Regions from separate parts of the Saccharopolyspora sp. NPDC045941 genome, predicted to be linked through region 1. Evidence: riboswitches for the same ligand, from Rfam matches in the RefSeq annotation. Region 1 holds a riboswitch; the other holds the start of a gene.

What was found. A riboswitch is a leader RNA that binds a small molecule or an ion and turns the genes downstream of it on or off. The one in region 1 is predicted to bind thiamine pyrophosphate.
Region 2: another riboswitch for thiamine pyrophosphate. It lies ahead of AC07FN_RS35905 (purine-cytosine permease family protein); the one in region 1 lies ahead of thiC (phosphomethylpyrimidine synthase ThiC).

What each region holds. Positions count from the first base shown of each region.
Region 1 covers NZ_JBWKKU010000025.1:88,441-102,751, reverse strand. The annotation lists gene AC07FN_RS21585 (M48 family metallopeptidase) at 1-1,054, shown strand, start outside; gene AC07FN_RS21580 (phosphatidylserine decarboxylase) at 1,556-2,278, shown strand; gene pssA (CDP-diacylglycerol--serine O-phosphatidyltransferase) at 2,275-3,216, shown strand; gene AC07FN_RS21570 (AAA family ATPase) at 3,721-5,919, shown strand; gene AC07FN_RS21565 (LytR C-terminal domain-containing protein) at 5,981-6,622, opposite strand; gene AC07FN_RS21560 (DUF3263 domain-containing protein) at 6,622-7,071, opposite strand; gene AC07FN_RS21555 (peptide deformylase) at 7,236-7,817, shown strand; gene AC07FN_RS21550 (Uma2 family endonuclease) at 7,818-8,426, opposite strand; TPP riboswitch at 8,555-8,676, shown strand; gene thiC (phosphomethylpyrimidine synthase ThiC) at 8,670-10,313, shown strand; gene thiD (bifunctional hydroxymethylpyrimidine kinase/phosphomethylpyrimidine kinase) at 10,474-11,340, shown strand; gene AC07FN_RS21535 (FUSC family protein) at 11,514-13,499, shown strand; gene AC07FN_RS21530 (hypothetical protein) at 13,700-14,152, shown strand; gene AC07FN_RS21525 (DUF3995 domain-containing protein) at 14,139-14,311, shown strand, end outside.
Region 2 covers NZ_JBWKKU010000063.1:6,301-20,611, forward strand. The annotation lists gene AC07FN_RS35855 (DUF6923 family protein) at 1-45, opposite strand, end outside; gene AC07FN_RS35860 (bestrophin-like domain) at 66-833, opposite strand; gene AC07FN_RS35865 (helix-turn-helix domain-containing protein) at 830-1,090, opposite strand; gene AC07FN_RS35870 (family 2B encapsulin nanocompartment shell protein) at 1,680-3,110, shown strand; gene AC07FN_RS35875 (family 2B encapsulin nanocompartment shell protein) at 3,205-4,602, shown strand; gene AC07FN_RS35880 (family 2 encapsulin nanocompartment cargo protein polyprenyl transferase) at 4,736-5,779, shown strand; gene ispH (4-hydroxy-3-methylbut-2-enyl diphosphate reductase) at 6,045-6,971, shown strand; gene AC07FN_RS35890 (carboxylesterase/lipase family protein) at 7,107-8,522, opposite strand; gene AC07FN_RS35895 (MBL fold metallo-hydrolase) at 8,543-9,439, opposite strand; gene AC07FN_RS35900 (helix-turn-helix transcriptional regulator) at 9,568-10,416, shown strand; gene AC07FN_RS35905 (purine-cytosine permease family protein) at 10,425-11,750, opposite strand; TPP riboswitch at 11,741-11,853, opposite strand; gene AC07FN_RS35910 (helicase HerA-like domain-containing protein) at 11,897-13,408, opposite strand; gene AC07FN_RS35915 (VOC family protein) at 13,583-13,966, shown strand; gene larE (ATP-dependent sacrificial sulfur transferase LarE) at 14,151-14,311, shown strand, end outside.

The DNA of each region.
Region 1 (14,311 bases):
CAAGGTCACCGGCCGCGACATCGACGACCGGCCCGCGTTCGCGTTGCTGCGCAACCCGCGCAAAAGCGTGCCTGACCTCGAAGACCGCCTGATGGTCGACGGCCTCAAGCGCCGGCTGGGCTGGCCGGAGCTGGCCCGGCTGGCCGGCGCCGCGCACGTCGCCGAGCGAGCCGCGCTGCTGAGTTCCGCGGCGGCGCAGAGCGGGCTGCCGGTGGAGCCGACGATCGCGGGCATCCTGCCCGCCATCCACCGCGGCCAGGGCCACGACCTGGTCAACCCGGTGCTCAACCCCGGCCTGTGCCCGGAACGCATCGACGAGGCCGCCGTCGACACGCTGACCGACCTGCTCGGCTGCGCCGTGGTGGACGCGCTGATCTGCGCCCGGCGGGCGCACCACGAGCTGGACTGGGGCGGCCCGTCGACGGTGCGGCTGGCCAACGGGCAGCCGCTGGACCCGGACCGGCTGGTCCGCCCGGCGGTGGCCGATCCCCGGCTGATCCCGGGCCTGCACCGGGCGCTGGTCGACCTCGGGGTGCCGATGACCCACGCGCGCCGCCCCGCCGCCGAGCCCGAGCCCGCGCTGGCCGGGATCGTCAGCCCGGTGCAGTGCCCCGGCGGCAACTACGACCTGCTGGTCACCGATCGCGGCCTGGTGCTGCTGCCCAGCTCCGCCAGCACCACGAAGCGCCTGCTGGCCGGCACGCTCGCCCGGTTCCGCAAGGCGGAGCAGGAGCAGCTCGCCGAGCTGGCCGCCACGCCGATCGGCGAGCTCCGGGAGCGGCCCGGCGCGCAGTGGGTGGACAGCCGGGACGTGGCCCGCGCGCAGCTGGACCAGGACCGCGTGGGCTGGTCGCTGTCGCTGGAGCTGTACCTGGACGAGTACGCGGTGTCCGAGCTGGACGCCATCGGCGTGCGCGACGGCGAGGACGGCGTGTCCGAGCTGGTGCTGCGCAGCACGGCCGACGGCGTGGAGCACGGCGACCCGTACCGGGGCCTCGGCGAGCTGATGGGAGCGCGGATGAACCTCGACGAACCCGTCGACACGAATGAGTGAGAGCGAGCGGGGTTCTGATGACTCTTCGTCATGTAACGGCGCCGTGAGGTCCTCCAAAAGCGGCTACGGACATTTTGTGAACTCAATTACACTGGAAACCGCGTAACGAACCGTCGCCCATATACATCTCTATAGACGTCCGCACGAACCCACTACCGCTTGCCAGTGGGAGCGGACACACCGAGGACCGTGCGCCGTCGGGGGGTGCACGGACCACACCGGGGAGGCCGTCCGACGTCTACGGGGAGACGTCGAACGGCCTCCTCGCTTTCCCTCACCCGACCGGGTTACCTGGGCGGCGCGTTGGCGGTAGCATCCCGGAATCGGATAGACGCAGGTCAGCAGGGTAGTTCTTGATCAACTACGCCCCCTGGCGTCGGTTGACGTGAGGCGTCCGCGATGCTGTACCGACGACGGCACCGGTCGGCGCTCGGCGTTCGCGCCGGGAACCCGGCCGAACCGCCGCACCATAGACCGCCGACGCAGGGGCGTAGCACCTCGATGAGCACCGCCGAAGAACCGAAGAAGAACCTGCTGGCGCACCTCGCCGCGCTGGCCCGCGACACCATCCCGCCGATGCACCCGGCAGGCCGCCCGTTCGTGCTCGGCGCCGCCATCGCGACCCTTCTGCTGCGCCGCCGCTGGCGCCCGGCGGGCGTGCTCGGCGGCATCGTCACCGCCTGGTGCGCGTGGTTCTTCCGCGAGCCCGCCCGCACCACGCCCAGCCGCGAGGGGCTCGCCGTCGCGCCCGCCGACGGCACGATCTCGCACATCGAGCCCGCGGCGCCGCCGGCCGAGCTCGGCCTCGGCGACGAGCCGATGACCCGCATCAGCGCCTTCCTGACGATCTTCGACGTGCACGTCCAGCGGATCCCGCTGAGCGGCAAGGTCGAGACCATCGCCTACCGGCCGGGCAAGTTCCTCTCCGCCGACCTGGACAAGGCCAGCGAGGACAACGAGCGCAACTCGATGGTCATCCGCACCGACGACGGCACCCAGGTCGCCGTGGTGCAGATCGCCGGCCTCGTGGCCCGCCGCATCGTCTGCTCCGTCTCCGAGGGCGACGTGCTGCAGGCCGGCAGCACCTACGGCCTGATCCGGTTCGGCTCCCGGGTGGACCTCTACGTGCCCACCGGCAGCCGGATCCTGGTCGAGCCCGGCCAGCGCACCATCGGCGGGGAGACCGCCCTCGCCGAGCTGCCTCGGGGGACGCATTCCTCATGAGCATGCACAGCGCCCCCGGCATCCGGCTGCTGCCCAACGCGATCACCGTGCTGGCGATGTGCGCCGGGCTGTCGGCGGTCCAGTTCGCGCTCAACGGCCAGCTCACCGGCGCGATCGCGGCCGTCGCCGTCGCGGCGGTGCTCGACGGCCTGGACGGGCGGATCGCGCGGCTGCTCGACGCCACCTCCAAGATGGGCGCCGAACTGGACTCGCTGTCGGACGCGATGTCCTTCGGCGTCGCCCCGGCGCTGACGCTGTACGCCTGGCAGCTGCAGGACAACCGCGTCGGCTGGGTGGTGTCGCTGATCTTCGCGGTGTGCATGGTGCTCCGGCTGGCGCGGTTCAACACGCTGCTCGACGACGCCGAGCAGCCGCCGTACGCCAAGGAGTTCTTCGTCGGGGTGCCCGCCCCGGCGGCTGGGCTGCTCGGGCTGCTCCCGATCGTCCTGACGGCGCACTTCGGCTACCTGGGCTGGTGGGCGAACCAGAACGTGGTGATGGTCTGGATGGTGCTGGTCGCGGCGCTGATGGTCAGCCGGGTGCCGACGCTGTCGCTGAAGACCGTGAAGGTGCCGCCGAGGGCGGCGGCACCGCTGCTGGTGCTGGTGGCGCTGCTGGCGGCGGGAATAATCATGTTCCCGCTGATCTCGCTGGCGATCGCCATGGTGATCTACCTCCTGCACATCCCGTACGCGGTCTACCGGCACAACTGGCTGGCCAAGCACCCGGAGGCGTGGAGCGCACCGCCGCGAGAGCGGCGCGCGATCCGCCGGCGCACCCAACGCCGGCTCGGCCTGCGGCCGCCGCTGCGCCGCAGCGTGGCGGGCGCCGCCAGGCGCGTCCGCCTACCGCGCCGCCACAGCCACCCGGACGGACCCCGCCGCAGCTGGCGACGCCTGGAGTTGCGGCGCAGCCGCAACGACGGCCCCCGCCGCTAACGCCCCACCCCCGAAAACCCGACCCACCCCCGAAAACCCGACCCACCCCCGAAGACCCAGCCCGCTCCCGAAGACCTGTCCCGCTCCCGGAGGCCCGGCCACTCCCGAAGGCCCGACCACTCCCGAAGGCCCGCTCCGGGATAGGAGGCCCGGCTCTGGGCGCGGCCCGGCCAGGGCGTGGCCAGGGCCCGGCGCGCGGGGTTCCTCCCGGCGGTGTTCCGCAATTTCAATGGAAATCGAAGGTCCGATTTCCATTGAAATTGCGGAAGTTGTCCACAGGCACCCCGGGTTGTCCACATCCTTCGGCATGTCCGGGGCACGACACACCGGTGGATCCGCAGTTTCAATTGAAACTGCGGATCCACGTTCCGCAGAGCGTTCCTCCGGGCCCCGCGCCGGGCGTTGCGCCGGGGGTTCCTCCGGGCCCTGCGTCGGGTGTTGCGCCGCGTGATTCGGCGGGCGTTGGGGGTCTCGGTGCCGGTTCTGCGTGGTTAAGCTCGCGGCGTGCCGTCGATAACGCTGACCGCTCGACTCTCCCCGTCCGCCAAGGACACCCGGCGCGGCGTCGTTCGCCTGCATCCCGAGGTGCTCGACGCCCTGGGGTTGCGGCCGTGGAACGCCGTGCAGCTGACCGGTGCTCGGGTCACCGTGGCGCTGGCCGCCGCGGCCGCCCCCGGCAGCCCGACCGGGGTGCTGCTGCTCGACGACGTGGCGTTGATGAACCTCGGCCTCACCGAGGGCGCCGAGGTGGGCGTCGCGCCCGTGCAGGTCGCCGCCGCGAAGCGGGTGAACATCGCGGGTTCGCAGCTCGCCCGCGCCACCGTCGCTCCCGAGACCGTGCGGATGGCGTTGACCGGCAAGGTCTTCGGGACCGGCGACACCGTGTCGCTGCTGCCCCAGGACGTCGCGCCGGCGACCACCGCGAACGCCGGCGAGGTGCGCCGGAAGCTCTCCACCGCCATCGGCATGACCTGGACCAACGAGCTGATCACCATCGCCTCCACCGAACCGCCCGGCGCGGTGGCCGTGCAACCGTCCACAGTGGTCGAATGGCGGGACGGCGCCGCACCGGCGGACTCCCCCACCGCGCCGGCCGCGCCGCAGCCGGCGCCGGTCGAACCGGCCGAGCACGCGGTCCCGGTCGCCGATCTGGTCGGTTCCCGCGACACGGCGAAGCGGCTCACCGAATGGCTGCGGCTGGCGTTCGAGCAGCCCGAGCTGCTGCGCCGCCTCGGCGCCGAACCGCACCTCGGCGTGCTGCTCAGCGGCCCGGCCGGCGTCGGCAAGGCCACCCTCGCCCGCGCCGTGACGAGCGCGATCGGCTCGGAGCTCGTCGAGGTCGCGGCGCCCAGCGTCGCGGCGCTCGAACCGCGCACCGCCGCCCAACGCCTCCAGGACGCGATCAACCGCGCCACCAGCACAACCGGCGACTGCGTACTGCTGCTGACCGACGTCGAGAGCCTCCTGCCGGGCACCGAACCGCCGCCGCTGGCGACCGTGGCGCTCGACGCGATCCGCGGCGCGATCGGCACCGACCGGCTCGCCGTGGTAGTCACCAGCTCGCAGCCGCAGGCGATCGACCCCAGGCTGCGGGAGCCGGGCCTGGTGGGCCGGGAGCTCACCCTCGGCCTGCCCGACGACGCCACCCGTGCGGATCTGCTGCGCGTGCTGCTGCGCAACGCGCCGCTGGCCGAGGACGTGCAGCTCGCCGAGGTCGCCGAGCGCGCTCCGGGGTTCGTCGTCGCCGACCTGGTGGCGCTGTGCCGGGAAGCGGCGGTCGGCGCGGCGTTGCGGCACCAGGACGACACCGCCGATCCCCGCATCCGGCAGCAGGACCTCCTCGACGCGCTGTCCTCGGTCCGCCCGATCTCGATGTCCACATCGGACAACCTGCAGACCGGCGGGCTGACGCTGGACGACGTCGGCGACATGACCGAGGTGAAGCAGGCCCTCACCGAAACGGTGCTCTGGCCGCTGCAGTACCCGGATTCGTTCACCCGGCTCGGCGTCGAGCCGCCGCGCGGCGTGCTGCTGTACGGGCCGCCGGGCTGCGGCAAAACGTTCCTGGTGCGCGCCCTGGCCGGCAGCGGGCGGCTGAACGTCCTCGTGGTCAAGGGCGCGGAGCTGATGGACAAGTGGGTCGGCGAATCCGAGCGGGCGGTCCGCGAGCTGTTCCTGCGGGCCGCCAACGCGGCCCCGACGCTGGTGTTCCTCGACGAGGTGGACGCGCTGGCGCCGCGCCGCGGCCAGTCCTCGGACTCCGGCGTGGCGGACCGGGTGGTCGCGGCGCTGCTGACCGAACTCGACGGCGTGGAGCCGATGCGCGACGTGGTCGTCCTCGGCGCGACGAACCGCCCCGAGCTGGTCGATCCGGCCCTGCTCCGCCCCGGACGCCTGGAGCGCCTCGTCTACGTCCCGCCGCCGGACGCGGAGGCCCGCGAGGCGATCCTGCGCGCGGCGGCGAAGAACACCCCCTTGGCGTCCGATGTGGACCTTGCCGCCCTGGCCGCCGAGCTGGACGGCTACTCCGCCGCCGACTGCGCGGGCCTGATCCGCGAGGCGGCCCTGACGGCGATGCGCGAATCCCTTTCGGCGGCGGAGGTTTCGGCCACGCACCTCGCGACGGCCCGGAAGGCGGTCCGGCCCTCCCTCGACCCGGCCCAGCTCGCGTCCCTGGAGGCCTACGCCACCAACCGCTCCTGACCGCGCGACTTCACGTCACCCAGGGCGGCGCGATTCCTCGCGAAACCGCGCCGTCCCCGGGTCACTTGGCGGCTACCGCGCCCTTGTAGTCGTTGGTGATGATGGCGATCAGGCCCGGCGTCGCGTCCTGGATGCCGTCGAAGCGGGCCTCGGCGCGCGCCCCGAAGTGGGCCGCCATGTCCTTCGCCTGCTGCTCCTCGACCGTGCCCGGCCGGAAGTAGATCGTCGTGGTGGGGATGCGCCCCGCCGAGTAGTTGCCGACCTCCGGAACCTCGTAACCGGCGCCCCGGAAGTCCTCCGCGGCGCGGTGCGCCAGCCCGCCGATGGTGCTGTTGTTGTAGACGCGCACCAGGATCTTGCCCGTCGCGTTGCCGGAACCGACCGGCACGTCCTGGTTCTGGTTGCCCTGCGGCGGCGCAGGAGGCGGAGTGTCCTGTGTGGCCGGTGGCGGCGCCACCGGCGGTGCGACCGGCGTCGTGCCGGCGGGCGGCACCGCGGAGGGCTCAGCTGGCGGGTTCTGCGCCAGCGAGGTGACCGGCGGGTTGTTGCCCGGTTCCGGGGGCAACGGTTGGGCCGTGTTCGACGTGCTACCGCCGGAAACCAGCGTGGTGATGCCGATGACGCCCGCGATCGCACCGACGCCGATCAGGCCGAAGCCGATGATCTTGGCCTTGGCCGGTCCGGTGGGTTCCCCTGAAGCCATCAGTGCAACTCGATTCCCAGTCGTTGGGCGGCCCGTGCGCGCTGCCGTCCCGCCCGTGCCTTGCGCAGCCGCTTGATCAGCATAGGGTCTGCCCGTTCGGCGACCGGACTGTCCAGCAACGCGTTCAGCAGTTGGTAGTACCGCGAGGGCGACATGTCGAACAGCTCGCGGACCGCGAGCTCCTTCTTCACGCCTTCCCGCTTCCACCACTGTGACTCGAAGGCCAGGATGCCCCGCTCCCGGACGGTGAGCTCGCCGTCCGGCGGTAAGGGCTGGGGCGGCACCGGCGGCGGTTCGACGATCCGCTCGATCGGCTGGGTGATCGGCTCGGCGAGGCGCAACCGCCGGCCGGGTGCCGGATCGGAATTCGGCTTCCGCTGTTGCAGGCGCGCCAGCTGCTCGCACTGACGAGCGATCTCCTGCGCGGTCAGCATTTGGGCGGCGTCCATCTGGCTCCTCGCCTCGCGATTCGGGACTTCCCGCGTTCGCTGGAATCACACAGCTGTGATTCCACCCCAATTACACCATGCCCGGAATCCCGGCGGGAGCGGATCACACCGGTGAGTACCGGCTCCAGAACACCCCGACTGCCCAAACCGCTAAAGTCCCGCTCATGGCTGTTCACCCGATCTGCGTCGTCGGCGACCCGGTGCTGCACAACCCCACGCGCCCGGTGGAGCACTTCGACGACGATCTGCGCACCCTCGTCGAGGACATGTTCGAGACGATGGCCGCCGCCAACGGTGTCGGGCTCGCGGCCAACCAGATCGGCGTCGACCTGCGGGTGTTCGTCTACGACTGCCCCGACGACGAGGGTGTCCAGCACCGCGGCGTGGTGGTCAACCCCGAGCTGACCACGTCCGAGATCCCGCAGAGCATGCCGGACCCGGACGACGACTGGGAGGGCTGCCTGTCGGTGCCCGGCGAGTCGTACCCGACCGGCCGGGCGAGCCGGGCGAAGGTCACCGGGTCCGATGTGGACGGAAAGCCGATCGAGGTCGAGGGGACCGGTTTCTTCGCCCGCTGCCTGCAGCACGAGACCGACCACCTGGACGGCCACCTCTACCTGGACCGCCTGATGGGCCGCCACGCCCGGGCGGCGAAGAAGATGGTCCGCCGCAACGGCTGGGGAATCCCGGGCCTGACTTGGGACCCGGCGGAATCCGGCGACCCCTTCGCCGAAGACGACGACTGATCAGAATTCCTTGGTTTCCAAGACCAGGCCGAACGGCTCGGGAATATCGATCGGGTCTCCGAAGGGAACGCTTTGGTGAGTCAGGTATCGCCCGCCGCACGGTTTTGAATGCAGGGACACGGCAGGCCCCTCCTCGCCGAACCGATCGATCAGCAAGTACAAGGGCACTTCGGCGTGGGCATATGCCCACAGCTTCTTCTTACGATCGTCATCCGCGTTGCCGATTGACGTAATCTCAGCGACCAACGCCGCCTTGCTCGCTGAAACCGAGCCCTCCTCATCAGGAACAGCATCTCGCGGAACGATCGCAATGTCCGGAACGCACAAGGTACGACGCATCGGAATCGCGATACCGAGCGTCTGGAAGATTCCCCATTCGTCCGAGACAGCGCGCAAAAATGCCCGGTGCACGAAGTGAGCGATCAGACTATGAGCAGTACCTGGCGGCGGCGTCATCTGAACCCTTCCTTCGATGATCTCCGCGCGCCACGCCTTGTTGGGAAGATCCAGCTTTTGCCAACTCTGGACAGCCTCCTCCCACGTGGCCGTCTCGATCGCCAAGGCAGCAGTCATAGCGCGATCACCTCTTGTATCGATGTCGTCACGCACCGTACTCACCGCCCCTGACAACGTTGTGATCGCCCTGGTCATGAGCCTAATGGCAAACCAGCCTGCCGTCATCGGGGTGAACCGGGGTTGGCAGCCCGCGGTCTCCCGGCTAGCCTCGGGCAGCGACAAATCAACACCGCGGGAGCTCGCACCAAGAGCGGGCTGAGAGGGCGGCTGGAGAACTCCGGGGCCGCCGACCGCATGAACCTGACCGGGTAATGCCGGCGTAGGGAGTGGATGGCAGTGGCCGACGTGCGTCCGAACGCGTCCGAAAGCGGAACCCAGATCACCACCGGGCCGATCAGCGGCTCGCGAAAGGTGTTCCGGAACACCGAATCCGGCCTGCAAGTGCCATTCCGCCGCATCGAGTTGACCAACGGCGAGCACCTCGACGTGTACGACACCTCCGGGCCGTACACCGACGAGAACGCCACCGTCGACGTCCACAGTGGACTTCATCGGATGCGGGCGGGGTGGACCGACGGGCGGGAGCACCGGACCCAGCTCGGCTGGGCCAGGGCCGGCGTGATCACGCGGGAGATGGAGTACATCGCCGTCCGCGAGGGCGTGTCGCCCGAGCTGGTCCGCGACGAGGTGGCCGCGGGCCGGGCCGTGATCCCGGCCAACCGCTGCCACCCGGAGAGCGAGCCGATGATCATCGGCAAGAAGTTCCTGGTGAAGGTCAACGCCAACATCGGCAACTCCGCGGTGACCTCCTCGGTCGAGGAGGAGGTGGAGAAGATGGTGTGGGCGACCCGCTGGGGCGGCGACACCGTCATGGACCTGTCCACCGGCAAGCGGATCCACGAGACCCGCGAGCGGATCCTGCGCAACTCGCCGGTGCCGATCGGCACCGTGCCGATCTACCAGGCGCTGGAGAAGGTCAACGGCGATCCGGCCGCGCTGACCTGGGAGATCTACCGCGACACCGTCATCGAGCAGTGCGAGCAGGGCGTGGACTACATGACCGTGCACGCCGGCGTGCTGCTGCGCTACGTGCCGCTGACCGCGAACCGGGTCACCGGCATCGTGTCCCGCGGCGGCTCGATCATGGCCGCGTGGTGCCTGGCGCACCACCGCGAGAGCTTCCTCTACACGCACTTCAGCGAGCTCTGCGAGATCCTGCGCGACTACGACGTCACGTTCTCCCTCGGCGACGGCCTGCGGCCGGGCTCCATCGCGGACGCCAACGACCGCGCGCAGTTCGCCGAGCTGGAGACCCTCGGCGAGCTCACGCACATCGCCCGCGAGCACGACGTGCAGGTGATGATCGAGGGCCCGGGCCACGTCCCGATGCACAAGATCGCCGAGAACGTGCGCCTGGAGGAGGAGCTCTGCGGCGAGGCGCCGTTCTACACGCTCGGGCCGCTGACCACCGACATCGCCCCCGCCTACGACCACATCACGTCCGGCATCGGCGCGGCGATGATCGCGCAGGCGGGCACCGCGATGCTCTGCTACGTCACGCCCAAGGAGCACCTGGGGCTGCCGAACCGGGACGACGTCAAGACCGGCGTGATCACCTACAAGATCGCCGCGCACGCCGCCGACCTGGCCAAGGGGCACCCGCGGGCGCAGGAACGGGACGACGCGCTGTCCAAGGCGCGGTTCGAGTTCCGCTGGACCGACCAGTTCAACCTGTCGCTGGACCCGGACACCGCGCGCGCCTTCCACGACGAGACGCTGCCCGCCGAACCGGCCAAGACGGCGCACTTCTGCTCCATGTGCGGGCCGAAGTTCTGCTCGATGAAGATCACCCAGGACGTCCGGAAGTTCGCCGCGGAACGCGGCCTGACCAGCGTCGAGGCGATCGAGGCCGGGATGCGGGAGAAGTCCGGCGAGTTCGCCGGGGCCGGCGGCAAGGTCTACCTCCCGCTGGCCGACTGACCCCGGGCAGGTTGTCCACATCCTCCGGCGTGTCGTGGCCCGACACGCCGGAGGACCGCAATTTCCATTGAAATCGAAGGTCCAATTTCCATTGAAATCGCGTTCCCGGCCGGTCCGCGCCTGGGAAGATCGGGCGGAGCGGGGCCGTAACATGAAGTGGATGCACGAGATCTCGGCCGGGCACGAACGTCGGCCCGCGAACAACACCGCTCCCCCGACCGCGCTGACCATCGCCGGGTCGGACTCCGGCGGCAGCGCCGGGATGCACGCGGACCTGCGCACCTTCTTCGCCTGCGGCGTGCACGGCATGACCGCGGTCACCGCCGTGACGGTGCAGAACACCGTCGGCGTCACCGGGCTGGTCGAGATCCCGCCGGAGACCGTCGCCGCGCAGGTCGACGCGGTCGCCTCGGACATCGGCGTGGACGCGGCCAAGACCGGGGTGCTCGCCTCGGCCGCCACCATCGAGGCCGTGCTGGACGTCTGCGACGAGCACGGCATCGGCCGCGGCGGTCGCACGCCGTTCGTCGTGGACCCGGTCGCCGCCTCCCGCAGCGGCGAGCCGCTGCTGCGCCCGGACGCGCTGGACGCCCTGCGCCACAAGGCCTTCCCGCGCGCGACGCTGGTCACGCCGAACCTCGACGAGGTGCGGCTGCTGACCGGCATCGACGCGCGCACCCGCGCGGACCTGCTGGACGCCGCGAAGGCCGTCTTCGACTTCGGCCCGCAGTGGGTGCTGATCAAGAGCGGCCACCTGGCCGACGACCCGGAGTGCATCGACCTGCTCTTCGACGGCAACGAGGCGATCCCGCTGCCCGGCCCCCGCTACGCGACGGTGCACACCCACGGCGCCGGCGACGTGTTCGCCTCGGCGATCACGGCCGCCCTGGCGAAGGGCGCTTCGATGCCGGACGCGGTGCGCAGCGGCAAGCGGTTCGTCACGCGCAGCGTGTCGGACGCCTACCCGCTCGGCGCCGGGGTCGGGCCGGTGTCGACGTTCTGGCGCATCAGCCCCCGGTCCATCTGAACCCCCCAACCGAGCCCCTAATAGAGTGATTTTCGTCCCGGATCTGTAACCCGAATGGCGTGCCCGATCGACACAGGGGTTGAGAAGCGCGTAATTCCCGAGATCGTGGGCCAGCGGCGGCCCGCGGTCCGCTGCGCGCTGCGCGCACGACGACGACAGGGGTTTGCAACAGCGTGGCTAAATCGGTGTGGACGCGAGTGCGGGGACTGCTGGCCACCGAGGCCGGGGCGCCGGATCCCCGGCAGCGCCAGTACGCGGTGCTGGTGCTCGTCGCCGTGGTGGCCGGCACCGCCATCGGCTGGATCTTCGGCCTGCAGACCCCGGCGCTGATCGCCGGCCTGACCGCGGTGCTCGCGCTGATCGCCACCGGCGGCCAGTCGCTGCGCTCTGACCTGCAGCGGTTCGTCTGGTTCACCCCGGCGCTGGTGCTCGTGATGACCGTCGGCCCGCTGCTGAGCAACATCCCGGTGCTGGCCGGGCTCGCCGTGGCGGTGGTGGTCTTCGGCGCCGGCATGCTGCCCGCGCTGGGCGAGCACTACCGCATCGGCGGGCAAACCTTCGCCGCGGCGACGCTGGTGTCCACCACCACCGGCATCGGTTCCGACCAGCCGGTGCTGGTGCTGCTGGCGGCGAGCGCCGCGGGCGCGGCGTTCGCGCTGGTGCTGCGGGTGATCATCGGCCTCGGCGATCCGACCAGGGCCACCCGCGTGGCGGTCGCCCGCACGCTGCTCGAACCCGGGCCGGGCGTGGTCGAATCCGCCGCCGCCGCGTGGCGAGCCGACGGGTCCAGCACCTGGCTCGGTCAGGTGCTCGCCGGGGCGGCCCGCTTCCGCGCGGCTCGGGAGACCCTGCTCGTGCAGGCCCAGCAGAGCGACCGGGCCGAAGCCGCGCGCCTGGAGCAGATCGTCGCGGAGGCCGACCAGGTCGCCGCCGAGCTCGCCCGGGCGGTGCGCTCCCGCGCCTGCACCGGACTGCCCGCGGCGGCCCGCCGCGACCCGGCGCTGGCGGTCGTGGCGCGCGGCGGACGGCAAGACCTGCCGGACGCGGTGCAGGGCCTCAACCAGGGGCTGGACCGGATCCGCGGTGCCGTGGTGCGGCGCGTCGAGACGCCGCTGCCGCCGCCGGCTCCCGGAGCGCGCCGCGAACGCGTGCTGGGCGCGATCCGCGCACACCTCTCGTTCCGCTCGTCGCTGTTCCGGCACGCGCTGCGCTGCACCCTCGCCGTCGCCTTCGGCATGGTGATCGTCCTGCTGCTGCGCGACCCTTCGGCGTCGAGCTTGCTGCTCGCGCTCTACGTGGTGCTGCAGCCTGCGGCCCGCGACAGCATGACCGGCGCGCTGGAGCGCACCGGCGGCGCGGTGCTGGGCGTGACCGCGCTGGCCGTGCTGATCACCCTGCTGCCCGGGGCGTTCTTGCTGGTGCCGCTGGTGATCGGCGGCATGCTGCTGAGCATGCCGCGGCTGCGCACCGACTACCAGGCTCTGCTCGGTTGCCTGATCGTCGTGACCGTCGTCGACCAGGCGATGCGGCTGGACCGGCCGCTGGTGAACGTGGGGATCAGCTTCGCGGCGAACACGGCGGTCGGCGCGGCGATCGCGCTGAGCGTCGGCTACGTCAGCTACCTGGTGCTGCCCAGCAGCATCCTGCCCGATGTGCGCGGCGCGGTGCGGTCGACGGTGTGGGCGGTGTCCGAGCTGCTGCGCAGCGTGCGGGCGGCCGGGCAGGGCGTCGATCTGCCCGCGGCGCTGCAGGCCGCGAACGTGCTCGCGCTGCGGCGCACCCAGGACCTGCTGGGCATGCCCGCGCTGCTCGACGGGACCGGCGAGGAGACCGACGACGACCGGGCGACGCGCGCGGCGGCGATCGCGCTCGACGCGTTGCGCCAGGACGTCGCGACGCTCGCGTTCCGGCCGGAGTCCGAGCAGGCGATCGCGGTGCCGGCGCTGCGCGCGGTGGACGACCTGCTGGGCGGCAAGCCGACCGCGAAGATCCCGGACGTGCCCGAGGGCAGTGCCCCGGCGACGGAGCTGCTGGCGAGCTCTCTGGTGGAGAACGCCCTGCACGCCCGCCAGGCGATCGACCGGACCTTCGGTTACGACAACCCGTGGAAGAGCTACACGATCAGCTTCGTCCGCCCCGAACGCCTCCACATCCGCTGACCTCTCCGGCGAGCACCGAAGCCGGAAAGGTTCGCGGTGCGGCGTTTTCGCGCGAGAACGGCGCACGGAACGAGTTCCCGAACGGCCTGCAGAGGCGTTGCTCAGGGCCGTCAGCGTTGCCGGCGGTTCCCTCCTGCGGGGGAGGAATCTCCAGCCGCAGCGGGAGTTCTTCGCAGCGGGACGTGCTTATCGTCGCTCGCATGGTTGATTCTGATGTGCCGCGGCGCTGGCCTGCTTCAGCGGTGGCGGTGCTGCTCTTCGGTTATGCCGCGGGGAAGGCCGTTTTCGCGTCGCAGGGCCGACTCGGATTCCCGGGCGGGCCGACCGTGCCGGAGGCCGTCCAAGAGGGCTACTTCATGGATGCCGCCGGTGCGCAGTGGCTGGCCAGCGCGACCGGGATCGTGGGCGCCTGCGTGGCCCTCGCGACGGTGACTCCGCTGGGGCGTCGCGTGCCCAGGTCGTTGATGCTGCTGGTGCTGGCCGGGATGCTGCTGGCCGTCGGCGCCGGCGCGGCGATCATGATCGTGGACGGCTTCATCGGCATCGGCGTGGGCTGGCAGTGGTACCACGGGGTCCTCGGGATCGTCCTCATCGGACTGCTCGTGGCGATGATCCGGTCCTACGCGGAGGCGACGAAGCATGTCGTGGGCTGACCGGGCACGTGTCGGCGCCTACGGGGCGGCGACCTGCGCCGCGGCCTACGGGTCGATGAAGCTGGCGCAGGCGCTGGGGGCCAATGCGCTGGCCGACAAGGACCCGCTGCGGCCGGACCTGCGCGAACGGTTGCTCGCCCGCGATCCATTGTTCGTGGC
Region 2 (14,311 bases), on a different contig from region 1:
CACCACCGACGCCGCCAGCACCGCGACCGCCGAGGCAGCCGACACGGCCGCGGCCCGCCACCACCTCAACTTCGACCGAGCCGCTCTAGCGCCCACAGGAACGCGTCCGGGCCGATCTGCGATCCGCCGCTGAACGGGTTCTGCAGCTGGAAGATCGCGAACAGCAGCAGCGCCAGCGCACCGGCCAATGTGGACACCAGCACGATGTGCGGGAACAACCTGGTGCCACCGAAGAGGTTCGGCAGCAGCACGCACACCACGCTGCCCAGGATCAGCACGAACCACACCACCGCGACCACGCCGCGGTCGAAGGCCCTCGTGACCCGCTCGTGCCGCTCCTCGTAGACCTGGCCGAGCTCCGTGATCGCCTCGGTCTTGCGGCCCTCCTCGAACTCTCCGTCGGCCGGCGCCTGCAGCACCGCCGCGCGCAGCCGGTCGAGCTCCGCCCAGCCCGGCCCGACCACCTGCCCGCCCTGCTGCATGACCGGCCACTCCTCGCCGACGACCGTCTGCAGGTACCGCACGCTGAGCTCGCGCGCCTCGTCCCCGGTCGGGGCGGGCAGCGAATCCACCGCCCAGGAAACCGAAACCAGGGCCTGCGCCTCGCGGTAGGCGCCCTCCCGCGCGTCGGTCACGGTGTCGAACAGCGTCACCAGCACGAAGGCGAGCACCACCGCTTGCAGGCCACTGACGATGGTGAAGACCTGCCCGGCCGCGTCGTTGTTGCTGGGGCGCCCCTCGTCCTGGCCGAGCCTGCGCACCAGGTAGCCGATCACCGCGGCGGCCACTGACGCGCTGAGCACCCAGATCAGACCGCTGAGGTAGATGCTCATTCCGCACCTCCGGCGGCGGATCCTCCGCGCACCACGACCTTTCTGGGTTCCGGCACCAGCAGGTCGCCGACGTTGCACCCGAGCACCGAGCAGATGATCTCCAGGTCGTCCAGCTTCAGGCTGGCCGGGGTCTTAGACCACAGCCCGGACATCTTCCCGGCGGAGATGACCAGCCCGTGCTCGGCCAGCTGCCGCTGCAGCTCGGTGGCCTTCCAGATGCCCCGCTGCGCCGCGACGAGCCGCAGGTTCCACTTCACGACGACATCTCCCCCCGACCTGCTCCGATCGACTGGACGCCGCACTCGCACACGATCCGCCGCCTCCCAAACTCGAGCCTGGACGCCGGTAACGCCCGGCCGACGAATTTTCAGAATTCCCGAAGAAGAACCGCCGAAGATCTCTGTTTCGACGTGGCCCGAACAGTACTACCGCACCACCGGAAAACAGATAACCCGATTCGTGGAATCCGGGATCACAGGATTCGTCGCCCACCCGGAGCAATCGCCCGCCGGAATATTCCGAATATCGCGCTCGCGATTGATGCACACGAGTCGCGAAACCACCGAATATCGGAACGAATGCGGCAGATGATCACGCTGCGTTCCACACAAGAGGCAATTCAGGTGATATCCGCAGTGCGACATTTGCGCCGGGTCTGACCGACACACGAAGCACGTTCGGGTGACTGTACGGTCGTGATCACTGGTGCTAACGTCGCCGTCGGCAACGAGAATCGATGCCGCAGAACCGGCGAGTATAACCACCGGGACATTTCAATTCGGACAACTCACAATTCCCTGAACAATCACGGTTCAGCATTTCCTGCTCGCCTCTTTACGAACAGAGATGATTGGTGGTATTGGCGTGACTGTGACGGAACCGCTCAACACCGACGACGGCGATGCGCCGCAGTTGAGCCTGAGCACGGCGGCGGCCCGGAACCTGGCCACCACGACCAAGTCCGTCCCGCAGATGCAAGGCATCACCTCGCGCTGGCTGCTGCGGATGCTGCCATGGGTGCAGGCCGCCGGCGGCGCGTACCGCGTCAACCGCCGCCTCAGCTACACCCTCGGCGATGGCCGGGTCACCTTCACCAACACCGGCGCCGAGGTCCGGGTCATCCCGCAGGAACTGCGCGAACTCCCGCTGCTGCGGGGATTCGACGACGACGCGGTGCTCGGTGCGCTCGCGGATCGCTTCGTGCAGCGGGAGGTCGAGCCGGGCCAGGTGATCGCCACCGCCGGCCAGGCCGCCGACCAGGTCGTGCTCATCGCCCACGGCAAGGTCAACAAGATCGGCACCGGCGAATACGGCGACGACACCGTGCTCGGCGTGCTCGCCGACGGCGAGTACTTCGGCGCGCACGTCCTGGCCGGCGACTCGACCACCTGGCAGGCGACCTACAAGGCGGTCACGCCCTGCACCGTGCTTTTCCTGCGCCAGCAGGTGTTCCGGGACATGAACGGCAGCTCCGAGGCGCTGCGTGAGCACATCCGCAACGCGCTGTCCGCCCCGAAGGGCGCGCACAACGTGCACGGCGAGGCGGACATCGAGATCGCCTCGGGGCACTCGGGCGAGCCGACGCTGTCCGGGACCTATGTGGACTACGAGCTCGCGCCGCGCGAGTACGAACTCAGCGTCGCGCAAACGGTTCTGCGGGTGCACAGCCGAGTCGCGGACCTCTACAACCAGCCGATGAACCAGACCGAGCAGCAGCTGCGGCTGACCATCGAGGCCCTGCGCGAGCGGCAGGAGGAGGAGCTGATCAACAACCGCGAGTTCGGCCTGCTGCACAACGCCGACCTCCGCCAGCGCATCCACACCCGCACCGGTCCGCCCACCCCCGACGACCTCGACGAGCTCCTGACGCTCGTGTGGAAGGACCCCGGGTTCTTCCTCGCGCACCCGCGGGCCATCGCCGCCTTCGGCCGCGAGTGCAGCAAACGCGGCATCTACCCGCAGAGCATCGATCTGGGCGGCCACCAGGTGCCGGCGTGGCGCGGCGTGCCGATCCTGCCGTGCAACAAGCTGCACGTCGGCGACACCCGCACCAGCTCCATCCTGCTGATGCGCACCGGCGAGGAGAGCCAGGGCGTCATCGGCCTGCACCAGACCGGCATCCCGGACGAGTACCGGCCCGGCCTGTCCGTGCGCTTCATGGGCGTCAACGAGCAGGCCGTCATCTCCTACCTGGTCAGCGCCTACTACTCGGCGGCGATTCTGGTGCCGGACGCGATCGGAGTGCTCGAACACGTCGAACTCGGCAGGGAGAGCTGAGCGACGCACAGCCCCCGGAGCGGGTGGCCGCGACCCGCCCGCTCCGGGCCCGCCGAAGACCTTTCCGCCGAGCAGCGCAAGGAGAAGTGACATCGTGACCGTGACAGAGCCGGACCTCGGCGTCGAGCAGGCCGCGCAGAGCCTCGGCACCGCGGCGGCGCGGAACCTGGCCTCCACGACCAAGTCCGTCCCGCAGATGCAGGGCACCACCTCGCGGTGGCTGGTGCGAATGCTGCCGTGGGTGGACATCTCGGCGGGCACCTACCGGGTCAACCGCCGGCTGACCTACGCCGTCGGGGACGGGCGGATCACCTTCACCAACACCGGCGCGAACGTGCGGGTCATCCCGCAGGAGCTCGGCGAACTGCCGCTGCTGCGCGGTTTCGACGACGATTCGGTGCTGGGCGCGCTGGCCGACCGGTTCGTGCAGCAGGAGTTCGAGCCGGGCCAGGTGATCGCCACCGCCGGCCAGGCCGCCGACCAGGTCGTGCTCATCGCGCACGGCAAGGTCAACAAGATCGGCACCGGCGAATACGGCGACGACACCGTGCTGGACGTGCTCGCCGACGGCGAGTTCTTCGGCGCGCACGTGCTGGCCGAGGACCAGGCCGCGTGGCACCACACGTACAAGGCGGTCACCCCGTGCATCGCCCTGACGCTGAACACCCAGGCCCTGCAAGCGGTGAACAACCAGTTCGACCGGCTGCGGGCGCACATCGCCGCCATCCGCGGCAACCCGGCGCCGGCGCAGAACAAGCACGGCGAGGCGGACATCGAGATCTCCTCCGGCCACTCCGGTGAGCAGACCCTCGCCGGGACCTATGTGGACTACGAGCTCGCGCCGCGCGAGTACGAACTCAACGTCGCGCAGGCGATCCTCCGCGTGCACAGCCGCGTCGCGGACCTCTACAACCAGCCGATGAACCAGACCGAGCAGCAGCTGCGGCTGACCATCGAGGCCCTGCGCGAGCGGCAGGAGCACGAGCTGATCAACAACCGCGACTTCGGCCTGCTGCACAACGCCGACCTCCGCCAGCGCATCCACACCCGCACCGGCCCACCCACCCCCGACGACCTCGACGAACTGCTCTCCCGCCGCCGCAAGACCCGGTTCTTCCTGGCCCACCCGCGGACCATCGCGGCCTTCGGCCGGGAGTGCAACCGGCGCGGCATCTACCCGGCGACCGCCGAGGCGGAGGGCCGCCAGGTGCACGCCTGGCGGGGCGTGCCGATCCTGCCCAGCGACAAGATCCCGATCAGCGATCGCGGCACCAGCTCGATCCTGGCGCTGCGCACCGGCGAGGACGACCACGGCGTCATCGGCCTCCAGCAGACCGGCATCCCCGACCAGTACCGGCCCGGGCTCAACGTCCGGTTCATGGGCATCAACGAGCAGGCGATCATCTCCTACCTGGTCAGCGCCTACTTCTCCGCCGCGGTCCTGGTCCCCGACGCCCTCGGCGTGCTCGAGAACGTCGAAATCACCCGCTGACACCGCGTTCGGACGCGGCGAACCACCTCGTGACCGGTGCTCGAAACGAGTCCGGAACACCGCACCGTCCTCTTGGACACACCGCCACGCAAAGCGAGCCTGGAATTACCGCTTTTTGTCGAAGGGAAGTCGGATGGCCACGATTCAGCAGGACGCCAACCGGGCGGGTACGGCCTACGAAGCGCTCACGCGCAGCCGCACGATGGTCGAGCCCGCCCTGCGGGCCGCGGTCGACCGGTTGCCCACTCGCATGCAGCAGATATCCGGCTACCACCTCGGCTGGCTGGACGAGCGCGGCAACCCGGTCCGCGCCGACCGGGGCAAGGCGCTGCGGCCCACGATGGTGCTGCTCTCCGCCGCCGCCGTCGGCGGCGATCCCGCGGCTGCGGTGCCCGCGGCCGTCGCGGTGGAGCTGGCGCACAACTTCTCGCTGCTGCACGACGACGTGATGGACGGCGACGTCACGAGGCGACATCGTCCGACGGCGTGGACCGTGTTCGGCAGCGGCCCGGCCATCCTCGCCGGCGACGCCCTGCTGTCGCTGGCCTCCGACGTGCTGGGCGCGTGCCGGCATCCCGAGGCCGCCGCCGCGGTGCGGACGTTGAGCACCGCCGTGCTGAACCTGATCAACGGCCAGACCGCGGACCTCGCCTTCGAGGACCGGCGCAACGTGGAACTGGCCGAGTGCCAGCGGATGGCCCGGGACAAGACCGGGGCGCTGCTGGGCTGCGCCTGCGCGCTGGGCGCGACGTTCGGCGGCGGATCGGCCGAGCAGATCGCCCGGATGCGCAGCTACGGCGAGCGACTGGGCCTGGCGTTCCAGCACGTCGACGACCTGCTCGGCATCTGGGGCGATCCGGCGATCACCGGCAAGCCGGTGTTCTCCGACCTGCGCACCCGCAAGAAGACCCTGCCGGTGGTCTCCGCGCTGACCTCCGGCACGCCGGCCGGTCAGCGGCTGGCCGCGATCTACCTCCGCGATCAGCCGCTGTCCGGCAGTGACCTGGCCCAGGCCGCGGAGCTGATCGCGCTGGCCGGCGGCCGCACCTGGAGCCAGCACCAGGCCGACGACCTGCTCGCTTCAGCCCTCAGCGACCTGCGCCGCTGCGACCCGGCGCCGCGCGCGGCCGAAGAACTCGACGCTCTAGCCCACCTGGTCACCCGCCGCGACCACTAGAGAGTGTGCCCAATGCGATTTGCGTAGCGGTGCGGGCAGCGGAACCTCAGGGGCCGCCTCACTCCGGGATCCCCGACTGTCCAATACACGGCGCCGGGGCCGTCCTCGCGAGGCGCCCCTGAGAACCCGCGGCGGCGCAAGCTGAGTCCCGCACCGCAAGCGGCTACCGCCGCTTCAAAACAGACACTGACGCCCGGTGCCGAACCGACCGCGGGGCGCGGCGGTCCGGCACCGGGGTTCAGCCGACCGACATTGGAGTGCAGTCATGCCGAGTCAACAGCGCACGGTGCTGCTCGCGGCGCCGCGCTCGTTCTGCGCCGGAGTCGACCGCGCCATCGAGATCGTGGAACAGGCGCTCGCGCTCCGCGGCGGCCCGATCTACGTCCGCAAGCAGATCGTGCACAACACGCACGTGGTCGCCGACCTGGAGGACCGCGGCGCGGTGTTCGTCGAGGAGCTCGACGCGGTGCCCGACGGCGCCACCGTGGTCTTCTCCGCGCACGGCGTTTCCCCCGCCGTGCGGTCGGAAGCGGACCGGCGCGGCATGGCGGTCATCGACGCCACCTGCCCGCTGGTGGCGAAGGTGCACGCCGAGGCGCGGCGGTTCGCAGGGCGCGGCGACACCCTCCTGCTCATCGGCCACAGTGGACACGAAGAGGTGGAGGGCACGCTCGGTGAGGTGCCCGGCCAGACGGTCCTGGTGGAGTCCGTCGAGGACGTCGCCGACGTCGAGGTGCCGAACCCGAAGCGGGTGTCTTACCTGACGCAGACCACCCTCGCCGTCGACGAGACGGCCGGCATCGTCGCCGCGCTGCGCGACCGCTTCCCGGCGCTGCGCGGCCCGTCGTCGGAGGACATCTGCTACGCCACCACCAACCGGCAGGACGCGCTGTCGGCGATCGCCGGGGAGTGCGACCTGGTGCTGGTGGTCGGCTCGGCCAACTCCTCGAACTCCCAGCGCCTGGTAGAGCTGGCGCGTCGCCAGGGGACGCCTGCCCACCTCATCGACGACGCCGGCGACATCCAGCCGGCCTGGCTGTCCGGCGTCGGCACGATCGGCCTCACCGCGGGCGCCTCGGCCCCGCCGGGCCTGGTCGAGGACGTCATCGACCACCTCGCCCCGACCACGGTCATCGAGCACGAGATGACCCGGGAGAAGGTCCACTTCGAACTCCCGGCGCCCCTGCGCTGAGGGCGTTCCAGAACGAAGGTGCGGACGCTCGTGAGACCTGGCCGCCCCCACCGCAGGCGACGATTTCGCGCGAAATCGCCAGCCTGGCCGGCACCGGGCACCTTCGGGAGGAGCTGGTTCGAAAGGACTCCCAAGTCACTCCTGCCCCGTGAAGCGGCGGGTTTCCGGCGGTGCCCAGCCGGGATCGCCGGTCCGGGCGAAGCGTACCCACGCCCCGTGCATGCACTCGGCCAGCGCCGCGGACGGCTCCGCCGGGCCGAGCAGTCCACGGGGGCCGCGCAAGGCGGGAAGGTCCAGGCGGTCGAACACGTACGGCAGTTCCACCGCGTGCGCCGCGCCGAGAGTTCCGTCCACTGCGGACGATCGCCAGGCGAACTCGTAGGTGTAGGTCGGGCCCCGCCCGCGTGCCGCGTGCGCCTCGGCGAGCCGGCGGCTTCCCGCCCCGAACAGCGCGTCGCCCATGATCGCCGAACGCAGCTCGCCGGGGCTCGCTCGCGGGTGCCGCGCCCGGTGCTGAGCGACCAGCGCGGCGGGGTCGGCGTGCACCCGGGCCGCGACGTCGTGCACGTCATCGTCGGTCGAGGTAGTCGTTCTTCCTTGCGGCGCAAGGTAGAGATTGCCCTCCTCGGTGTTCGTGCCGACGATGAGCGCGACCTCGGCGCCGGCCCCGTCTGCCACTGCTTCGGCGGGCTGGCGGTCCAGCACCAGGCTGAACGCGCTGAGCCCGAGCAGCGGGTCGAACCGGGTGCTGGTCCGCAGGTCCAAACCGCCGAGCGGCGCGTCGACGAACCGTTCGTCCGGCACCCGGGCGAAATCCGCGACGGTCGGCTCGATGCCCAGTGCGTCCGCTGCGGCGCGCGTGACCCGAGCCGCCTGCTCCCTGGAGAACGCGCCCAGCCCGTTTCCGCTCTGCACGATGGCGCGGTGGAACAGGCCCTCCGCTTCCGGACTGGCGAGAACACCGCTCGTGATCGTCGCGCCGGCGGACTGGCCGAACAGCGTGACGTTGCCCGGATCGCCGCCGAATTCGGCGATGTTGTCCCGCACCCAGCGCAGCGCGGCCACCACGTCGAGCAGTCCGCGGTTGGCCGGCGCGCCGGGGAGGTCGAGGAACCCCGGGATGCCCAGCCGGTAGTTGAGGGCCACCAGCACCACGCCGTCGCGGGCGAAAGCCGTTCCGTCGTGCAGCGGCGAGCGGGTGGAGCCGGTGATGAACCCGCCGCCGTGCACGAAGACCATGACCGGGCTGTTCCGGGCGTCCGGCGGCGCCCACACGCTGACGGTCAGGTAGTCCTCGCCGCGAATCCAGCCGGGCCCGAAGTAGGGCGACATGTTGAGCGCCCCGAAGCCGTCCCGGCGCGGTTGGGGCGCGGTCGGCCCGGGCAACGTCGCGTCCCGGACGTGCTGCCACGGTTCGTGCGGCGCCGGCGCGGCGAACCGGGCGGCGCCGGTCGGCGGTGCGGCGTAGGGGATGCCGAGGAAGACGTGCGCGTCGCCGTCGGCGCGGCCGCGGACGGCTCCCGCGGTGGTGGTGACGATCGGGTCGGACACCCGTTTCTCCTGTTCTTCCGTCAGATTCGGGCGAACGGGGCCCATCCCCCGATGGCGAACCGGTCGCCCTCGCGGACGACCTCGGCACCGCCGTGACCGCCGAGGTGCGCGGGCAGCACCAGCGCGTTCGCGTCGGCGGCCCAGCCGAGCAGCCGCCGCCGCGTGGCCCTGGCCCGGGCCGGGTCCTCGCAGAAGCAGCTGTTGGTGTCGGGTTCGACGAACTGCAGGGCGGTGTGCAGCAGATCGCCGACGAACAGCGCGCGGTCGCCGCCGGATTCGAGCGTGACCACCGACGAACCAGGGGTGTGCCCGGGCGCGAGGTCCAGCCGCAGGTTCGCGTCGATCCGGTAGCCGTCCTCCCACAGCACCGCGAGCCCGGCCTCGTGCACCGGCGCGACGCTGTCCTCGAAGACGTTCTGGTTGCCGCGGCCCAGGTTCGGCCGATGGCCGTTCGCCGGGTTCCAGAACTCGAAGTCGGCCCGGGGCATGAGGTAGGTGGCGTTGGGGAACGTCGGCACCCAGCTGCGGCCGTCGAGGTAGGTGTTCCAGCCGACGTGGTCCACGTGCAGGTGCGTGTTGATCACCAGGTCCACGTCCTCCGGCCGCACCCCGGCCCTGGCGAGATCGCCGAGGAAGTCGGTGTTCAGGTGGCTCCACACCGGCGAGTACGGCCGCTCCTTGTGGTTGCCGACGCCGGTGTCGACCAGGATCGTCCTGCCCTCGCTGCGCAGCAGCCACGTCTGGATGGCCGACATGCAATCGCCGGTGTGCGGGTCGAGGAAGTCCGGGGCGAGCCAGGGAGCGTTCCAGGCGCCTTCGGGACTCTCCGGGAAGAAGGTGTCCGGCGGCATCTCGACCGGACCGAAGTACTCCACGACCCGGGTGATCGTGACGTCGCCCAGCACGATTTCGCGCATGTTCCCTCCGGGGTGTTCGCTGGTGTTCCGTCCACCGTGCGACCCCGGTGCGCCGACCGGCCAGACCCGTGTTCGCCTACCCCCGGCAGGGTCAGGCTCACCGGCCGAGCGCGGCGGATACTGCGGGTATGGGTGTTCCTGGCTTGCTGGGCGAGTTCCTCCGGGCACGGCGTGCGCGCCTGCGCCCCGACGACGTCGGCCTGCCCGAGTTCCACGAGCGGCGACGCGTGGCGGGGTTGCGGCGGGAGGAACTGGCGCAGCTGGCCGGGGTGAGCGTGTCCTATTACACGCGCCTGGAGCAGGGCCAGTCGGTCAACGCCTCCGACGCGATCCTGGATGCCCTCGCCGGAGCCCTGCGGCTCGACGAGCACGAGCGCGAACACCTCCACCAGCTCGCCGCGCAACGTCCCCGGCCGCAGCGCCGCCCTCCGCTGGAACGGCTCGACCCCTTGACCCGCGACCTGCTGCGGTCGTTCGGGGCCGTGCCCGCGCTGGTCCTCGGCAGGCGGACCGACGTGCTGGCCTGGAACGCGCTGGGCCACGCACTGCTGGCCGGGCACCTCGACCGAACCGCTCCGGAACGCCCGGCGGACCGGCCGAACCTGGCCCGGATGCTGTTCCTCGACCCGCACACCCGCGACCTCTACGCGGACTGGCAGCGCAAGGCGCGCGCCGTGGTCGGCAACCTCCGGCAGGTCGCGGGGCGGCATCCCGAAGACGCCCTGCTGGCCTCGCTCGTCGGCGAACTGTCCATGAAGAGCCCGGAATTCGCGGCGCTGTGGAGCGATCACCGAGTCAAGCCCTGCGAAGCGGACGAATACGAGCTGCGTCATCCGCTGGTGGGCGCGCTCGCGGTCGCGCAGCAGATCCTCGTGCCGGCCCGCTCGCCGGAGCAGTCCGTGGTCGTGGTCACGACCGCGGACGGCTCCGGTGCGGAGAACGCGATCAAGCTGCTCGCGATGCGTACGCGGGATTAGCGTGCGTCTCAGCTCTCCGCGCCGCGGCGGCGGAAGGCGCCGATGATCGCGGCCGCGAGGGCGGCCACGACGAACGACGTGAGCGCGGCGCTCATCCACGCCGGGACGGTGAAGCCGAGCGCGTCCCGCAAACCGGTCCACAACTGGCTCCACCAGCCGAGTTCGCCCGGGTTGATCAGCTGGAACGCCGCGAAGCCCAGGAACCAGGCCAGCAGCATGCCCCAGCGGGACGGGGCCTGCGCGGACAGGTCGTAGCTGCGGCGGCGGCCGTGCAGGAAGTAGTCCACCGCCAGCACGCCGAACATCGGCACGAACACCGAGCCGATCAGCAGCAGGAAGTTCGAGAACTCCGCGATGTCCAGGGTCAGCGCGAGCAGCGTGATCAACGACCCGATGATCACGCACAGCACCCGGCGGTCGGCGCTGGGCCGCAGGTTCTGGATGGAGACCGCGGTCGAGTAGGTGTTGGCGAAGGACTGGTCGACCTCGCGCAGCACCAGGATGCCGAAGAAGATCACCCCGAGCGGCACCGCGAGCATCGGGTCGAACACCTTGTCCGCGTCGCCGGCCACCATCGCCAGCCCGATCAGCCCCAGCAGGTAGCAGGCGATCTGGGTGACCGAGTAGCCCACCGTCGCGGCCGTGAACGCGCCGGACACCGACTTCGAGTGCCGCGAGTAGTCCGAGGCGACCGGGATCCAGGACACCGCGACCGCCAGCGCGGCGTCCGCGCCGGGCCAGAAGCCCTGCCAGGAACCGGTGTTCATGTCCGGCAGCGGCTGCCGCAGCAGCTGGACGAAGAAGTACACCATCGCGATCGCCACCGCGATGCTGACGTAGCGGCGCAGCAGGCGCAGCGCGCCGAGCGGGCGCAACGTGAGCACGGTGGTCAGCGCACCGGCCACCAGCACGTACAACCAGTGCGGGCCGCCGCCGAACAACGCCTCCGCGCCCTGCGCGATGACCAGGAGTTCGAAGGTTCCCCAGCCGATCAGCTGCAGGATGTTCAGCACCGTCGGCAGGTACGACAGCTTGGTGCCGAACAGGCCGCGCAGCAACATCATCGCCGGGGCGCCGGTGCGTGCTCCCGGAACGGCCGCGAGGCCGACCATGATGCTGCCGATCACGGTGCCCACCACGCACGCGGTGACGGCGGCGGCGAACGACAGCTGCGGCACGCCGGCCGGCGCGAGCACGGCCAGCGCGCCGCTGAAGCCGAGCAGGCTCACCCCGAGGTTGCCCCAGAACGCGCCCTGGTCGAGCACGCCGAGCGTCTTCGGTGCCGGTTCGTCCAGGGTGTGCGGAACTTCGGCACGATCGACGTCAAGCGCCATCAACAGCTCCCTACGCCGGCATTATCCGGACAGGTTCTGCGGTCGGTGGCGCTGTGGTGCCACCCTCTCAGCCCGGTGCGCCCGAGCTCCCGCGTGGATTGAGTCGGCGACACCCTACCCCGATCAGGTGACCGATGCCAGCCGGGTCACCGACGGCGGTTGCCGAACAGGCCGCGGGTGATCTCCCGCCCCAGCGCGCTCGCCGCCGAGCGGAAGAACGACCGCACCGCGGGATTGTCCATCGCCTTCTCCAGGAATCCCGACGCTTCCGACTTTTCCGGTACTCCAGACTTTTCCCGCGTCTCGGGCGCGGCGGCGACCTTCTTCGCCAGGAGTTCGTAGGCGGATTCCCGATCGACGGTCTGCTCGTACTTCCCGTGCAGATCGGATGAAGCGGCGGCGGCTCGCACCGCGTCCTCGCCGATCGCGCCCATCAGCGAGCGGGGCGCGCGGAGCCGCGTCCACGCGACCGGCGTCGGCGCACCGGTCTCGGAGAGCACCGTCACGATCGCCTCTCCGATGCCCAGCGACGTCAGCGCCTCGTCGAGCTCGTAGTGCTCGGTCGTCGGGTAGGTCTTCACCGTGCGCGCCAGGGCCTTCTGGTCGTCCGGGGTGAACGCCCGGATGGCGTGCTGGACCCGGGCGCCCAGCTGGGAGAGCACCGCGTTGGGCAAGTCAGTGGGCAGCTGCGTGCAGAAGAACACGCCCACCGCCTTGGACCGGATCAGCTTGACGGTCTGCTCGATGCGCTCCAGGAACGCCTTGGACGCGTCGCTGAACAGCAGGTGCGCCTCGTCGAAGAAGAACACCAGCTTCGGCCGGTCCAGGTCGCCGGCCTCCGGCAGCTCCTCGAACAGCTCGGCCAGCAGCCACATCAGGAACGTCGAGAACAGCACCGGGTCGGCCTGCACGTCGTCGAGCTCCAGCAGGTTCACCACGCCCCTGCCGTCGACCTGCCGGAGCAGGTCTGCGACCGCCAGCTCCGGCTCGCCGAAGAACTCGTCCCCACCCCGGGCCTCCAAATTGGACAGTGCCCGCAGGATCACGCCCGCGCTGGCGGCCGAGACCCCGCCGATGCCCTTGAGCTCGGCCTTCCCCTCGTCGCTGGTCAGGTACTGGATCACCGAGCGCAGGTCCTTGATGTCCAGCAGCGCCAGCCCGCGCTCGTCGGCCCAGTGGAAGATCAGGCCCAGCGTCGACTCCTGCGTCGCGTTCAGGCCGAGCACCTTCGCCAGCAGCAGCGGCCCGAAGCCGGTCACGGTCGCGCGGATCGGCACGCCCCGACCGCCGGTGCCCAGCGACAGGAACTGCACGGGGAACGCCGCGGGCCGCCAGTCATCGCCGACCTCGGCGGCGCGGGCCGCCACCTTGCCCCCGCCCTCCCCGGGAGCGGACAGGCCGGAGAGGTCGCCCTTGACGTCGGCCAGCAGCACCGGCACGCCCGCGTCGGACAGCTGTTCGGCCAGCAGCTGCAGCGTCTTCGTCTTGCCCGTGCCGGTCGCGCCCGCCACCAGGCCGTGCCGGTTCATCGTCGCCAGCGGGATCCGCACGGCGGCAGCGGCATCCACCGAGCCGTCGACGACCACCGCGCCCAGCTCGACCGCCGCGCCTTCGGTCGCGTAGCCCGAAGCGATCTCCTGTGCCGCGTTGCCCGCCACCGCGCCCTCCGATCCTCGCCGGTTCCCACCAGCTCGACGCTAAGCCGCCGGGGACCCGTCCGGGCGACGCGCCACCCGGACGAGCGATACCAGCAAGGGCCGGTATTGACCTCGACCTTGGTGTAACTCCTAGCCTCGGGAACAGCGGAACACGACGAGGAAGGCGAGAACACCATGCCCGTCCAGCTCAACCACACCATCGTCGCCACGTCCGACAAGGTCGCCCACGCTCGGTTCGTGGCCGACCTGCTCGGCCTCCCGGACCCGGAACCGTTCGGCCCGTTCATGTGCGTCCAGACGTGCAACGACGTCACGCTGGACTACCTGGAGACCGACGAGAAGATCGTCCCGCAGCACTACGCGTTCCTGGTCAGCGACGAGGAGTTCGACGAGATCTTCGGGCGGATCAAGGCGCAGGAGCTGCCGTACTGGGCCGACCCGGCGCACCAGGAGGCGGGTGAGATCAACACCCGGGACGGCGGTCGCGGCGTCTACTTCGACGACCCCGACGGCCACGTCCTGGAGATCCTCACCAAACCCTACGGCAGCGGCCGGTAGCAGATTCCCCCTGGTCAAGCACGGAGAGCGCGTTGGGCCGCGGCAGCCGCCCAGCGCGCTCGCGCGCGCGTGCTCCGGGGGGATGGGATCTTCCGCCGAATCCGGTTAGAGTGTGGTCAGACCACCTGTCAGGACCATGGCGTTCCCGTCGCCGGGCGGTCGAAGGCGGAGGAAAGGAGCCACCGTGAGCGTGCCCGAACTCGATCGTCTCCGGCAACGGATCGGCGCGGAGGAGGCCCTCGTGGTGGCGTTCTCCGGCGGCGTCGACTCGGCGCTGCTGGCGGCCGTGGCGCACGAGGTGCTCGGTTCGCGGATGCTCGCGGTCACCGCCGTCTCGCCCAGCCT